Rubrivirga marina: one gene and its partner. The main gene of each other region encodes a partner of the protein of the gene in region 2 in a complex. Links are inferred from orthologs where the notes say so. Each region holds a gene or a part of one and is shown on either strand. Other genes may lie near its edges. The genes, in order: rny and pfkA.

Region 1 (5,851 bases), 1.6 Mb from region 2 along the record:
GCCCGAGACCGCGTCGCTGGAGGCGTTCCCCAACCCCTTCGGCGACCGGCTGACGGTGGCTTACCGGCTGGCGGCGCCCGCCGCCGTCCGCGTCGAGGTGTTCGACGCCCTGGGCCGCCGCGTGGCGCTCCTCGTCGATGGCCCGTCGCCCGCCGACGGGCAGGTGCGGTGGAACGCGCGCGGCGTGGCGAGTGGCGTCTACGTCGTCCGCCTGACGACCGAGGCGGACGGGGCCGCGCCCGCCTCGGTGCGCCGGTCGGTGGTGCGAGTGGGGCGGTAGCGCCGTGGCATCCGGTAGGGGCGTATCGCAATACGCCCCTACGCCGTCGGTGGCGGTGTCAGCCGACGTCCGGGTTCGTCGTGTACGTCCCGACGATCTCGGCCTGATCGAGGACGTGGCCGTCGAGGGCGTCGAGCACGTCCGGCCCGCGCCAGTCGCCGTCCTCGCTCAGCCCGAGGCTCTCCGTGTCGAGCGCGTAGACGGTGAAGTGGTAGTGGTGGACGGCCTCGTCGTTCCAGGGCGGGCAGGGGCCGTCGTAGCCGCCGTAGGTGCCCTCCATCGGCGAGCCCGCGAGGAAGCCGGTGAAGTCGTTGGTGCCCTCGATGCCGTGCGTCGTCCGGCCCGGCTTCCGACCGTTTTGGACCACGCCGTCGGACAGCGCGCCCTCGGCGATCTCGCGGATCTCGGACGGGACGTCGACGAGGAGCCAGTGGAAAAAGTCGGTCCGCTCGGCGTCGGGAGGGATCGTCTTGCCCTCGGTGTTGGCGTCGGACGCGTCGGCCGGCACGTCGGGGTCGTGGACGACGACGGCGAACGACTTCGTGCCCTCGGGGACGCCGGACCACGCGAGGTGCGGGTTCCGGTCGTCGCCGTGCGTGGTGTGGTCGCCGGAGTCCGGCGCGGCGGTGCAGAAAGCGAAGGTCGGCGCGATGCGGGCGCCGTCGGCGAGGGAGGTGCTGGTGAGGAGCATGACACTGGGGGAGAGGGGCTGAAACCAACGCGCCCGCCCCGGCGCGGTGCCGGGGCGGGCGGTGAGTCGGTCCGCCTCGGGCCCGAGGCGGTCGGTGGCAGGGGCCTAGGTCGAGGGCGCGTCGGCCGGGTCGGAGGCGCGCTGGAACCGGAGCGTCAGCTTGCCCTCCGGCTCCTGGCGGATCTCGTCGGGGACCTGCTTGCCCGGGAGGCCGTGGACGATCGTCGTCGCGCCGTCGACGAGCCAGAGCGCGCCGGTGACGTAGCTGGCCTCGTCGGAGGCGAGGAACGCGTAGACGTTGGCGATCTCCTCGGTCGTGCCGCGGCGGCCGAACGCGGTCGAGAAGACGATGGTCTCCTCGGCGTCGGCGTCCATCGGGCCGGTCTCCTTGTGCGTCCAGCTCGTGTCGACGGGGCCGGGGCAGACGGCGTTGGCGCGGACGCCGTACTGGCCCTGCTCGCCGGCCACGCCCTTCATCAGCGCGTGGATGTACGCCTTCGTCGGGCCGTACGGGGCGAACTGGGGCGACCCGTTCCACCCGGCCTCGGAGCCGGCCGAGACGATGTTGCCGCGCGTCTTCTGGAGCTCGGGCAGCGCGGCCCGCGTCATGTGGAACGCCGTGTAGATGTTGTTGTGGATGAGCTTTTCGAAGTCCTCGACGGGGTACTCGTGGAGCTCGGCCAGCTTCGGCAGCACGCCCGCGTTGTTGACGAGCACGTCGAGCTTGCCGAACGCGTCGACGGCGGCCTTCACCGCAGCCTCGGCGTTCTCCTGCACGCCGAGGTCCTTGGCGAACGTCTCGACGGCCGTGCCGGGGTACTGCTCTTCGATGTCGGCCTTGACCTCGTCGAGCGGGTCGTCGGGGAGGCCGGCCAGGAGGAGGCCAGAGGCCCCCTCGTAGGCGAACTTGTGGGCGATGGCCTCGCCGATGCCTTCGCCGGCGCCGGTGATGAGCGCGACCTTGCCGTCGAGCTTGCCGGCCCGCTGGGCCTGGCCGTTGGAGGAGCCGTTGGTGGATGCCATGGGGGGAGGAGAACGGTGAGAAAGGACGGCTTGGATCGAGTCGTCCGGAGCGCCGTTCCAGCTTCACCGGCCCTCCCCGCGATCTCAAGCCTTTCCCGACCCGTGCCCGACCTGTCCGTCCGCGTCCTCCTGTTCGACGTGCTCCGCCGCGAACTCGGCGCGTCCGAGCTGGACGCGGCCGTGCCCGCGGGCGCGACGGCCGGCGACCTCCTCGACCGGCTCGCCGAGGCGCACGCGCCCGTCGCGCGGCACCGGCCGGTCATCCGCCTCGCCGTCAACCGCCGCTACGTCCCGGCCGAGACGGCGCTCGACGACGGCGACGAGGTCGCGCTCATCACCCCGGTGAGCGGCGGCTGAGTCGGTCCGCCTCGGCGTCGAGGCGGGGGACTCGGCCCTACGCCTCGGCCGACTCCGGCCCGAGCGCGCGCTCGATGAGGTGGATCAGATCCTCCTCGCCCTGCGTCACGCGGCCGTCGGCGCGGGCGACGCGGCGGAGGTCGGCGAGGACCTGGGCGCGGCCTGACGCGCCGAGTCGGTTGCGGACGCGGTCGAGGACCGCCTCGAGCGCCGTGCGGCGGGCGTCGACGAGAGCGGCCTCGCGCAGGGCATGGTCGACGCCCGCGGGATCTTCGCCGGGCGCCCACGCCTCGAGCGCCGTGCGCATGGCGTCGGACTCGGCGGGGTCGAGGTCGCCGTCGGCGCCGAAGGCCAAGGCGCGGTAGAGGACGGCGAGGTCGAGGAGGAGGGGGGCCATGGGAACGTCGGGGTCGGCTAGCGGGCGACGGCGACGGCACGCACCTCGCGGATGACCGTCACCTTGATCTGCCCAGGGTACTCCATCTCGCGTTCAATCCGACGCGAAATGTCTCGGGCCAGCGTCTCGGCGACGGCATCGGACACCCGTTCGGTGTCGACCACGACGCGGATCTCGCGGCCCGCCTGGATGGCGTAGGCCTGGAGGACGCCTTCGAAATCGGAGGCGATGCCCTCCAGCCCTTTGAGGCGCTGGACGTACCGTTCGAGGGCCTCGCGACGGGCGCCGGGGCGCGCGCCCGAGGCGGCGTCGGCGGCCTGGACGATGGGCGCGATGGGGGTCGCCATGGGCACCTCGTCGTGGTGGGCGCCGACGGCGTTGGCCACGTCCGGGTGCTCCTTGTACTGGCGGGCCAGCTCCATCCCCGCGATCGCGTGCGGCTGCTCGAGGTCGCCCTCGATCACCTTGCCGATGTCGTGGAGGAGGCCGGCGCGGCGGGCCTTCCGGGCGTCGAGCCCGAGCTCGGCCGCCATCAGCCCGGCCAGCTTGGCCGTCTCGACGGAGTGCTGGAGGAGGTTCTGGCCGTAGCTCGCGCGGTACTTCATCCGCCCGACGAGCCGGATCAGCTCGGGGTGGAGCCCGTGGATCTGGAGGTCGAGCGCGGCCTGCTCGCCGGCCTCGACGATCTCGGCGTCGATCTCCTCGCGCGTCGCCTCGACGACCTCCTCGATCCGCGCCGGGTGGATCCGGCCGTCGTCGAGGAGGCGGACGAGCGCGAGCCGGGCCACCTCGCGGCGGACGGGGTCGAACCCGGACACGAGCACGGCGTCGGGCGTGTCGTCGACGATGACCTCGACGCCCGTCGCGGCCTCGAACGCGCGGATGTTGCGCCCCTCGCGGCCGATCACGCGGCCCTTCATGTCGTCGCTCTTGAGCGGGACGGCCGAGACGGTGTGCTCGATGGTGGCCGTGGCCGCGAGCCGCTGGATGGCCTTCAGGATCACCTTCGTGGCCTCGCGCTGAGCCGTCCGCTTGGCCTCGTCGCGCGCGTCCTTGACGGCGCCGGCCGCTTCGAGCTTGGCCTCGCGCGTGAGCTCGGCGACGAGCCGGTCGCGGGCCTCCTCGCGCGAGAGCGACGCCGTCTGTTCGAGCTTGGCGAGGTGCTCCTTTACGAGCTGGTCGAGGCGGGCGGTGGCCTCGTCGAGGTGGGCCTGGAGCTCGTCGACCTCCCGCTCGCGGCCGGCCAGCTCCTGCTGGCGGCGGCCGACGGACGTGGCGAGGCCCTGGACCTGCTCGCGGAGCGTGTCGGCCTCGGCGCGGCGGCGTTCGGCGGCGGCGGTGAGCGCGTCGAGCGCGTCGGCGGCCGTCTCGAGCGCGCTCTCGCGGGCGGCGACCCGCTTGGCCTTCTTGTCGACGCGGGCGCGGGCGGCGTCGAGCTTGTCGCGCGTCTTCTGGTGGCGCTCCTTGACCTCGGCCACGCGGGTCTCGAGGCGGGCCCGGCGGCGGCGGACCTCGTCGCGGGCGGTGGCCAACTCGCTCTGGGCGGCCTCGGCGCGCTCCTGGAAGCGGTCGGCCTCGGCCTCGGCGCGCGCGGCGACGTCCTCGGCCCGGCGGGCGGCGGCCTCGAACTGGGCCGCCGCGGTCCCGCCGCTCCTCACGCGCCCGCCGATGAATCCGACGGCCAGCGCTAGGACGACGCCGGCGGTGGCGAGGGCAAGCGTGATCGGGTCCATCAGCGGTGGAGGCGACGGGAAACGGTGCGACGCGAGCGCCCCGGGGGCTCCCCAGGGCGCTCGCGCAGGGACCCGTCCAGGGGCGGCGGAATCCCGCCGTCCGTCCGGGTCGGACAGAGGCACCAGCCTGCAGCGCTTGACGAGAACCTTGCTCGTCTGACAATGTGGAGACCCCTCGGACCCTCTCGCCTTCCGCGGCGGGGCGCCGGAGCGCCCCAACCCGGGACGGGGACCGTCCGCGGGATGCGGCCTGATGGTCAGGTCCTAAATGGAGCCTCCGCGGTAAACGCTGTTCAGGTTCCCATGCGGTGGCTACAAGCCGGTGGGCGCGGTCGGGGGGTTGGCCCGAGCCGCGCGGTCCCCAATATCGCGCTGGCCGGTGTGTCGTTCCGAGAGAGACCGCGAATTCCCCCGGAGCCGCCGAGGCGGCCCGCCTCGGCAGGCCGGTGAGAGGAGTCGCAGCGTCCGGCCGGCTCCTTACTCCTCAGGCGCCTCGGGTTCGGACCCGGCCGAGCCGTCGCCTCCACCGAGGACCGCCTCGATCTGCTCCGACAGCGACGCCGCTTCGATCTCGAGGCGGGCCCGGAGGCGGTCGGTCTCGGCGCGCGCGGCGTACAGCTCCTCCGCCAGCTCGAGCGCGACGAGCACCGCGTGCGTCATGTCGGGCTGCGACGGGAGCTGCTGGCGGAGCCGCCGGAGCCGCTCGTCGACGCGGGCCGCGAGGTGGACCGTGTAGTCCTCGTCGCCCGGCGCCACGCGGAGCGGGTAGTCGCGGTCGAGGATCCGGACGCGGACGGAGACGGGGAGGGCGGAGCTCATGCGGCCGGGGGCGGGTCGGCGCTGCCGTCGCCGCCGGCGCCCTCGCCGGCTTGGAGCAGCCCGTCTACGAGGTCCAAGAACCCCTGAACGCGGGCCTTGAGCGCCGCCGGGTCCTCGCCCTCGCCGAAGGCGAACGACGGAGAGCTCCCGCCGGCGCCGGTCTCCTGGATCTCGAGGAGCCGCTTGGCGAGCGCCGCGTTCTCCGACCGGAGCCGCTCGATCTCACGCACAGCCGCGTCCACGCGGTCGCGGAGATGGCTCAGCGACCGCCACTCGGGCCGAGGGTCGGGACGACCCGGCTCGGCCTCGGACGGGGCGGTGGGCTCCATGCGGGCAGGCGGTAGGAGGTCAAGATAGACACGAACCGTTCCGGGGGATCCCCCATCCGCCGGCTATGCACTTGTTGATCAGGCCGTAACGGCCGCTAGGACCGGAGCGTGGCACCGTGCTGACTCTCCAGCGCCTTCACGATCCGCCGCACACGGCCGTCGACCTCCTGGTCGCGGAGCGTCTTGTCGGCCCCGAAGCGGAGCGCGACGGCGAGGCTTTTC
Region 2 (5,825 bases):
CCTCGCCCGCGCAGGGCACACGCCGGCCGTGCTCGTCCGCGACCGCCAGCGGCCCGACGGCGGGCGCTGGCTCCTCCGCGGCGACGGGCTCGCCATCGGCCTCGACCGGGCCGGGGCCACGTTCCGCAAGACGCTCCGCGAGCAGTGCGTGAAGCTGGCCCCCGGCGACACGCTCCTCCTCTACACCGACGGCCTCACCGAAGCCCGCGACGCCCAAGGCCAGGAGTATGGCTACGACCGCCTCGCGGCGTTCGTGGAGCAGCACGCCCACGTCGGCGCGCTCGACCTCCGCGACCTCCTCCTGGCCGAGCACCGCGCGTGGTCCGGCAGCGACGAGCCCGACGACGACACGACGTTCGTCTTGCTCCGGTGGACCGGCCGCGGCGAGCCCGTCGAGCCCGCCGACGTCTCCGACGGCCCGCCGGTCACGGAGCGCGCGGCCTTCCCCGCCGACCCCGACCTCCCGGTCTGACTTCGCCCGACTACACCCGACCCGATGAGCCATTTCTCCGTCTCCTTCGACCGCCGCACCGGCACGCCCGAGGCGCCCGTCCGCGTCCTCGCCCTCCGCGGCGAGCTCGACGCCCACACGGCGCCCGACTTCGAGGCCGCGCTCCAGGCCTGCCTCGACGACGGCGACGCCCGGCTCGTCGCCGACGGGTCCGGGCTCGACTACGTGTCGTCGGCCGGCCTCGGCGTGTTCATGGCGTTCGTGGAGCCGGCGCGCGACGGGGGCGGTGACCTCAAGATCGCGGCCCTCCCGGAGCGGGTGTTCGAGGTGTTCGACCTCCTCGGCTTCCCGACGGTGTTCGACATGCACGAGACGGTCGAGGGCGCCGTCACGTCCTTCGAGGGCGCCTAATGGGCGCGGAGGCCCATAGCATGCGCGTGCGCGGCGACACGGCCGAGCTGGCCCGGGTGCGGCGCCGCGTCGGCGTGTGGGCCGAGGCGGCCGGCCTCGGCGACGCGCGCGCGCGCCGCCTCCAGCTCGCCGTCGACGAGGCGGTGGCAAACGCCATCGAGCACGGGATGACCGACGGCGGGCACGTCGTCGTCCGCGGCGCGCCCGGCCGAGGCCGGCTGACCGTCGTGATCCGCTACCGCGGCATCCGGTTCGACCCGACGTCGGCGCCGGCGACGCCGGCCCAGGAGGTCGTTCAGAAGCACTCCGAGCACGGCTACGGCCTCCACCTCATCCGCCGGCTCGTCGACGACCTGGCCTACCGCTGGGACCGCGGGACGAACGAGGTCCGGATGACGGTCGAACGGGAGTAAGCCCGAGGGCGGGAACCGCGTCCACCGGCCAGCCCCCGCCCGCCATGCGCCTCGCCTCCGCCCTCCTCGCTCTGTGGTTCGGTGCTGGCCCAAGCGCGGCGCAGGACGCGAGCGCCATCGACGCGCTCCTCACCGACTCCCTGGTGGCGCTCGGCGGCGGCGCCGTCCTCGTGGTGGTCGACGCCGACACGGTCCGCTACCGCGCGGCGTACGGCGACGGCGCCCTCGGAGAGGTCGTCCCGCTCGGGACCACGACGTCGTGGCTGTCCGGCGCCGTCCTCGCGGCCCTCGACGCGAACCGGACGCTCGACCTCGACACCCCGCTCGCCAGCTTCTTTCCGGACACCGAGGGGGACAAGCGCGGTGTGACGGTCCGCCAGCTCGCCGCCCACGTCTCCGGCTTCCCCACCGGCCTGGGCGTCGACGCCCCCGCCTGCCTGAATGACCCGGCGACGACGCTCCCGGCGTGCGTCGACGACGTCGTGACGCTCGACCTCGTCGCGGAGCCGGGCGCCGCGTTCGCCCACGGCGACGCCTCGCTCCACCTCGCGGCGCGGATGGCCGAGCTCCAGACCGGGCGGCGGTGGACGGCCCTCTTCGGAGACGTCCTCGCCGGCCCGCTCGGGCTCGTCGGCACGGCCTACGACAGCTCCCGCAACCCCGGCATCGCCCGCGGCGCGAGCGGCACGGCCGACGACCTCGCCGCCTTCCTCGAGATGATGCTCGGTGGCGGCCTCTCCGACGGCGAGCAGATCCTCGCCTCAGAAACCGTCGAGACGATCCTCTCTGACCAGACCGCCGGCGCCGCGTTCGTCGCGACACCGTACGGGCCGGTGATGGACGCCTACCCCGAGCGAGCCCCGTCGGAGGTGATCCGCTACGGCCTCGGCGTGTGGCGTGAGGACCTCCGCCTCGACAGCTCGCTGCGAGTGGCCAGTGCACTTAGCGAGACCGGCGTCGCGCCGTGGATCGACCTGGAGGCGGGCCTCGGGGGCGTCCTGATCACCCGCGGCACGCTCGCCGACGTCGTGCCGACCTACGTCGCGCTCCGTGGACTCGTCCGCGAGGCGTTCGCGGCGCCCGTCGCCACTGGCGCATCTCCCGCTCCGGCCCTTCGCCTCCATCCTCCCGCCCCGAACCCGGCCCGTTCCCTCGTCTCCGTCGGCTTTGCCCTCGACGCGCCCGAGGCGGTCGCCCTCACGGTCGTCGACGCTCTTGGCCGACGCGTGGCGGTGCTCGTCGAGGGGCCCCGCCCGCGCGGCGAGACCCGTGCGGTGTTCGACGTCTCCGCCCTCGCGCCCGGCGCGTACCGGATCGTGCTGACGGCCGGGACGGAGCGCACCGCCCGACCGCTCGTGGTCGTCCGGTGACCCCGCCGGCCTCGGCGCCGAGGCCGACGAGGTCGGGCCGCTAGCTGAGGAGCGCCGTGAGTTGGAGGAGGTCGTAGTCGACGTCCTTCTTCCGCGCCCACACGTTGCGCATCGGCGTCAGCTTGAGGTCGTTGTTCACGATGCCGACCATCACACCGTCGTGGCCTTCGAGGAGCGCCTCGACGGCCGCTGCGCCGAGGCGGGAGGCCAGGACGCGGTCGCGGGCCGTCGGCGAGCCGCCGCGCTGGATGTGGCCGAGGACCGACACGCGCGTGTCGATCCGGTCGAACGCCGGGTCCTCGGCGAGCGCCTGGCGGATCCGGTGGGCCCCGCCAAGCTCGTCGCCCTCGGCCACGACCACGATGCTCGACCGGCTCTGGGCCGCCATCAGCGACAGGATCCGGTCCTTGATCGAGATGACGTCGGTCATCATCTCCGGGATGAGGACGAGCTCGGCGCCGCCGCCGATGCCGCACGCGAGCGCGATGAACCCGGTGTCGCGGCCCATCACCTCCACGAGGAACAGCCGGTCGTGGGCGTCGGCCGTGTCGCGGATCTTGTCGATCGAGTCGAGCGCCGTGTTGAGCGCCGTGTCGAACCCGATCGTCTCGTCCGTCCCGAACAGGTCGTTGTCGATCGTCCCGGGGCAGCCGACGACGGCGATCCCGTGTTCGTTGGCGAGGTGCGTCGCGCCCTGGAGCGTCCCGTCGCCGCCGATCGCGACGAGCGCGTCGATGCCGGCCTCGCGGAGCTTGGCGGCCGCCTCGGCGCGGCCCTCCGGCGTCCGGAACCGCTCCGAGCGCGCGCTCTTGAGGATCGTGCCCCCCTGCTGGAGGATGTTCGAGACCGACTGCCGGTCCATCTCAACGTAGTCGCCGTCGATCATCCCCGCATAGCCCCGCTTGATCCCGATGACCTCGAGGCCCTCGGCGATGGCGCGCCGCGTCGAGGCCCGGATGCACGCGTTCATGCCGGGCGAGTCGCCGCCCGAGGTGAACACGCCGATGCGCTTGAGGTCCATGCCAGTGGTGTGGGGAGACACCCGAAGATCGGGCGAGACGGCCGGCCGTGCGCGACGAAGACAGCGTGAGGCTCGCGGCGCTCGCCGGCGATGGGAAAGGGGAACCGGGAACTGGCAGACGCGCTCGACTCAGACCGCACCGCCCCGCTCCCGATCCTCTCGCTCCTTCACCCCCGCGGGTCCAGCGGGCGGACGACGACGACGCCGACCTGGCTCGAAATCCCCTGGACGTAGCTCTGGAGGTCGTCGGAGATCTTGACGCGGTCCGACGAGAGCGAGGCGTGCATGAACCCGGTGTGGGCGTCCGTCTTGTGAACGAACCCGGTGTGCGTCACGTCGAGCCCGCCGATGCTCGTGGCCGTCGCGATGATGTCGCCGGGTCGGAGCGAGTCGTAGACCGTCGAGATCCGATCCTGGGGGACGTAGAACAGTTCGGTGCCGGCGAGCGAGGCCTCCATGTCGAGGATGCAGGCGTAGGTCGAGTCCGAGGCCAGCTTGGGGTACGCGTCGCGGTGCTCGCCCATGAACGTCAGCCGCTTCTCGAACGGCTGGCCGCCGATCGCCTGCGTCACGTTCTGGAGGGTGCCGCGGCGCTCGTTGTCGCGGATCCAGTCCGAGAAGTAGTGGAGCCGTGAGCAGTAGCCGTCGAGCGCGCCGTCGCGGTACCGCAGCGTGCGGACGCCGTCGGTGTAGGCCTGGTAGCTAGTCTCGCCCGTCGCGATGGCCGTCGCCAGCGACAGGACGTTCTCGATGTAGAGCACACAGTCGAACGCCGTGAGGTCAACGACGAGCGTCTCGGACGCGGGCGCGTCGAGCATCCCGGCGCGGTACGGGACGCCGAGGAGTTGCTCGCCGACCCACTGGACGATCTCGCCGTACGGCCGCGAGGCCACGTCCTGCGCCGCCGCGTCGTCCAGGATCTGCCGGAAGGTGGCCCGCGTCGCCTGCTCGGCGGCCTCGACGGTGTCGGCGGGCGCGTCGGCCGCAGCGGCCGCGACCACGGGGGCGGCGTTCGAGACCGGCGGCGTCGCCGGGAGGACCTCCGCCTCGGGCGCGCGCTCGACCGAGGCGGGCAACCCGGGCTCGGACTGGCGGGAGCTGCACGCTGCGCCGAGGGCGGTCAGGCTGAGGGCGAGGACGAGACGGAGCATCGGGGCGACGGGGCGACGGGAGGGGTGAACGCCCGACGCGCCCGAGTGTTACCGGTCCGCCCCCTCGGTCCGCTCAATGGCGGCCCAGTCGGCCTCGGCGGCGAGGGCGAGGCCGAGGCGGCGCTCGAACGTCTCGCGCGGGATCTCGACCACGCCGAACCGCTCGAGGTGAGGCGTCGCCATCTGGGTGTCGAGGAGCTGGTACCCGCCCGCCCGTAGCCGCTCGACGAGGTGCACGAGTGCCACCTTCGACGCGTCCCGGACGCGCGTCACCATGCTCTCGCCGAAGAACGCGCCCCGCAGCGCGACGCCGTAGAGCCCGCCCGCGAACGCCCCGTCCTGCCAGCACTCCACGGAGTGGGCGTACCCGAGGTCGTGGAGCGCGACGTAGGCCTCGACCATCTCCTCCGAGATCCACGTCTCCGGTCGGTCCGGCGCCGGCGCCCCGCACGCGCGCATGGTCCCCTCGAAGTCCCGGTCCACCACCACCTCGAACTCCCCACGGCGGACCGTCTTGGCGAGCGTTTTCGGCACGTGGAACGCGTCGAGCGGGAGGACGGCGCGCGGGTCCGGCGCATACCACGCGATCGACCCGTCGGCGTCGGCCATCGGGAAGACGCCGATCTGGTACGCGGCCAGCAGGAGGTCGGGCGTGAGGATGGGCTCGCGGAGTCGGTGGCATGGGACGCGGCGCGCCCGCCTCACGGCCCGTGAGCCGCCTGACGAGCGCCCCTACTCCCAGAGCAACGGCAGCGCCATGATCGCGATCCCGAGCAGCATCATCACGAGTTGGCCGACGGCCTTCGTGGCGGGGTAGCTGTGGCGGCGGTTGAGCTCCGGGATGAGGTCGCTGCCGGCGATGTAGAGGAACGCGCCCGCCGTGATCGGGAGGAGGTAGTCGGCAAGGCCGTCGACGCCGCTCCCGAGCAGGAGCACGAGGCCGGCGCCGACCAGCCCGCCGAGCCCGGCGATGAAGTTGTACATCAGCGCCTTCCGGGGCGGGTACCC

What was found.
Region 1: pfkA (region 2) and rny share a complex: the UniProt entries of both Bacillus subtilis proteins name them as parts of the possible RNA degradosome complex. The link is inferred for Rubrivirga marina from one-to-one orthologs.

What each region holds. Positions count from the first base shown.
Region 1 is NZ_MQWD01000001.1:999,150-1,005,000, forward strand. Bases 2,124-5,042 are described here. They hold rny (ribonuclease Y), read right to left. Parts: upstream 4,482-5,042; coding sequence 2,766-4,481; downstream 2,124-2,765. Other genes in these bases: BSZ37_RS03960 (MoaD/ThiS family protein), read left to right, coding at 2,124-2,351; BSZ37_RS03965 (TerB family tellurite resistance protein), read right to left, coding at 2,389-2,748; BSZ37_RS03975 (cell division protein ZapA), read right to left, coding at 4,959-5,042. Outside these bases: BSZ37_RS03945 (alpha/beta hydrolase-fold protein), read left to right, coding at 1-280; BSZ37_RS03950 (YbhB/YbcL family Raf kinase inhibitor-like protein), read right to left, coding at 339-971; BSZ37_RS03955 (SDR family NAD(P)-dependent oxidoreductase), read right to left, coding at 1,077-1,994; more of BSZ37_RS03960, read left to right, coding at 2,097-2,123; more of BSZ37_RS03975, read right to left, coding at 5,043-5,300; BSZ37_RS03980 (hypothetical protein), read right to left, coding at 5,297-5,629; pheT (phenylalanine--tRNA ligase subunit beta), read right to left, coding at 5,725-5,851. UniProt on the Bacillus subtilis protein: Endoribonuclease that initiates mRNA decay. Initiates the decay of all SAM-dependent riboswitches, such as yitJ riboswitch. Involved in processing of the gapA operon mRNA, it cleaves between cggR and gapA.
Region 2 is NZ_MQWD01000001.1:2,598,619-2,604,443, reverse strand. What follows is about bases 1,677-4,569. They hold pfkA (6-phosphofructokinase), read right to left. Parts: upstream 3,667-4,569; coding sequence 2,686-3,666; downstream 1,677-2,685. Other genes in these bases: BSZ37_RS10735 (N-acetylmuramoyl-L-alanine amidase-like domain-containing protein), read right to left, coding at 3,834-4,569; BSZ37_RS10745 (serine hydrolase), read left to right, coding at 1,677-2,645. Also shown: BSZ37_RS10760 (PP2C family protein-serine/threonine phosphatase), read left to right, coding at 1-472; BSZ37_RS10755 (STAS domain-containing protein), read left to right, coding at 497-862; BSZ37_RS10750 (ATP-binding protein), read left to right, coding at 883-1,275; more of BSZ37_RS10745, read left to right, coding at 1,320-1,676; more of BSZ37_RS10735, read right to left, coding at 4,570-4,817; aat (leucyl/phenylalanyl-tRNA--protein transferase), read right to left, coding at 4,866-5,522; BSZ37_RS10725 (ZIP family metal transporter), read right to left, coding at 5,550-5,825. UniProt on the Bacillus subtilis protein: Catalyzes the phosphorylation of D-fructose 6-phosphate to fructose 1,6-bisphosphate by ATP, the first committing step of glycolysis.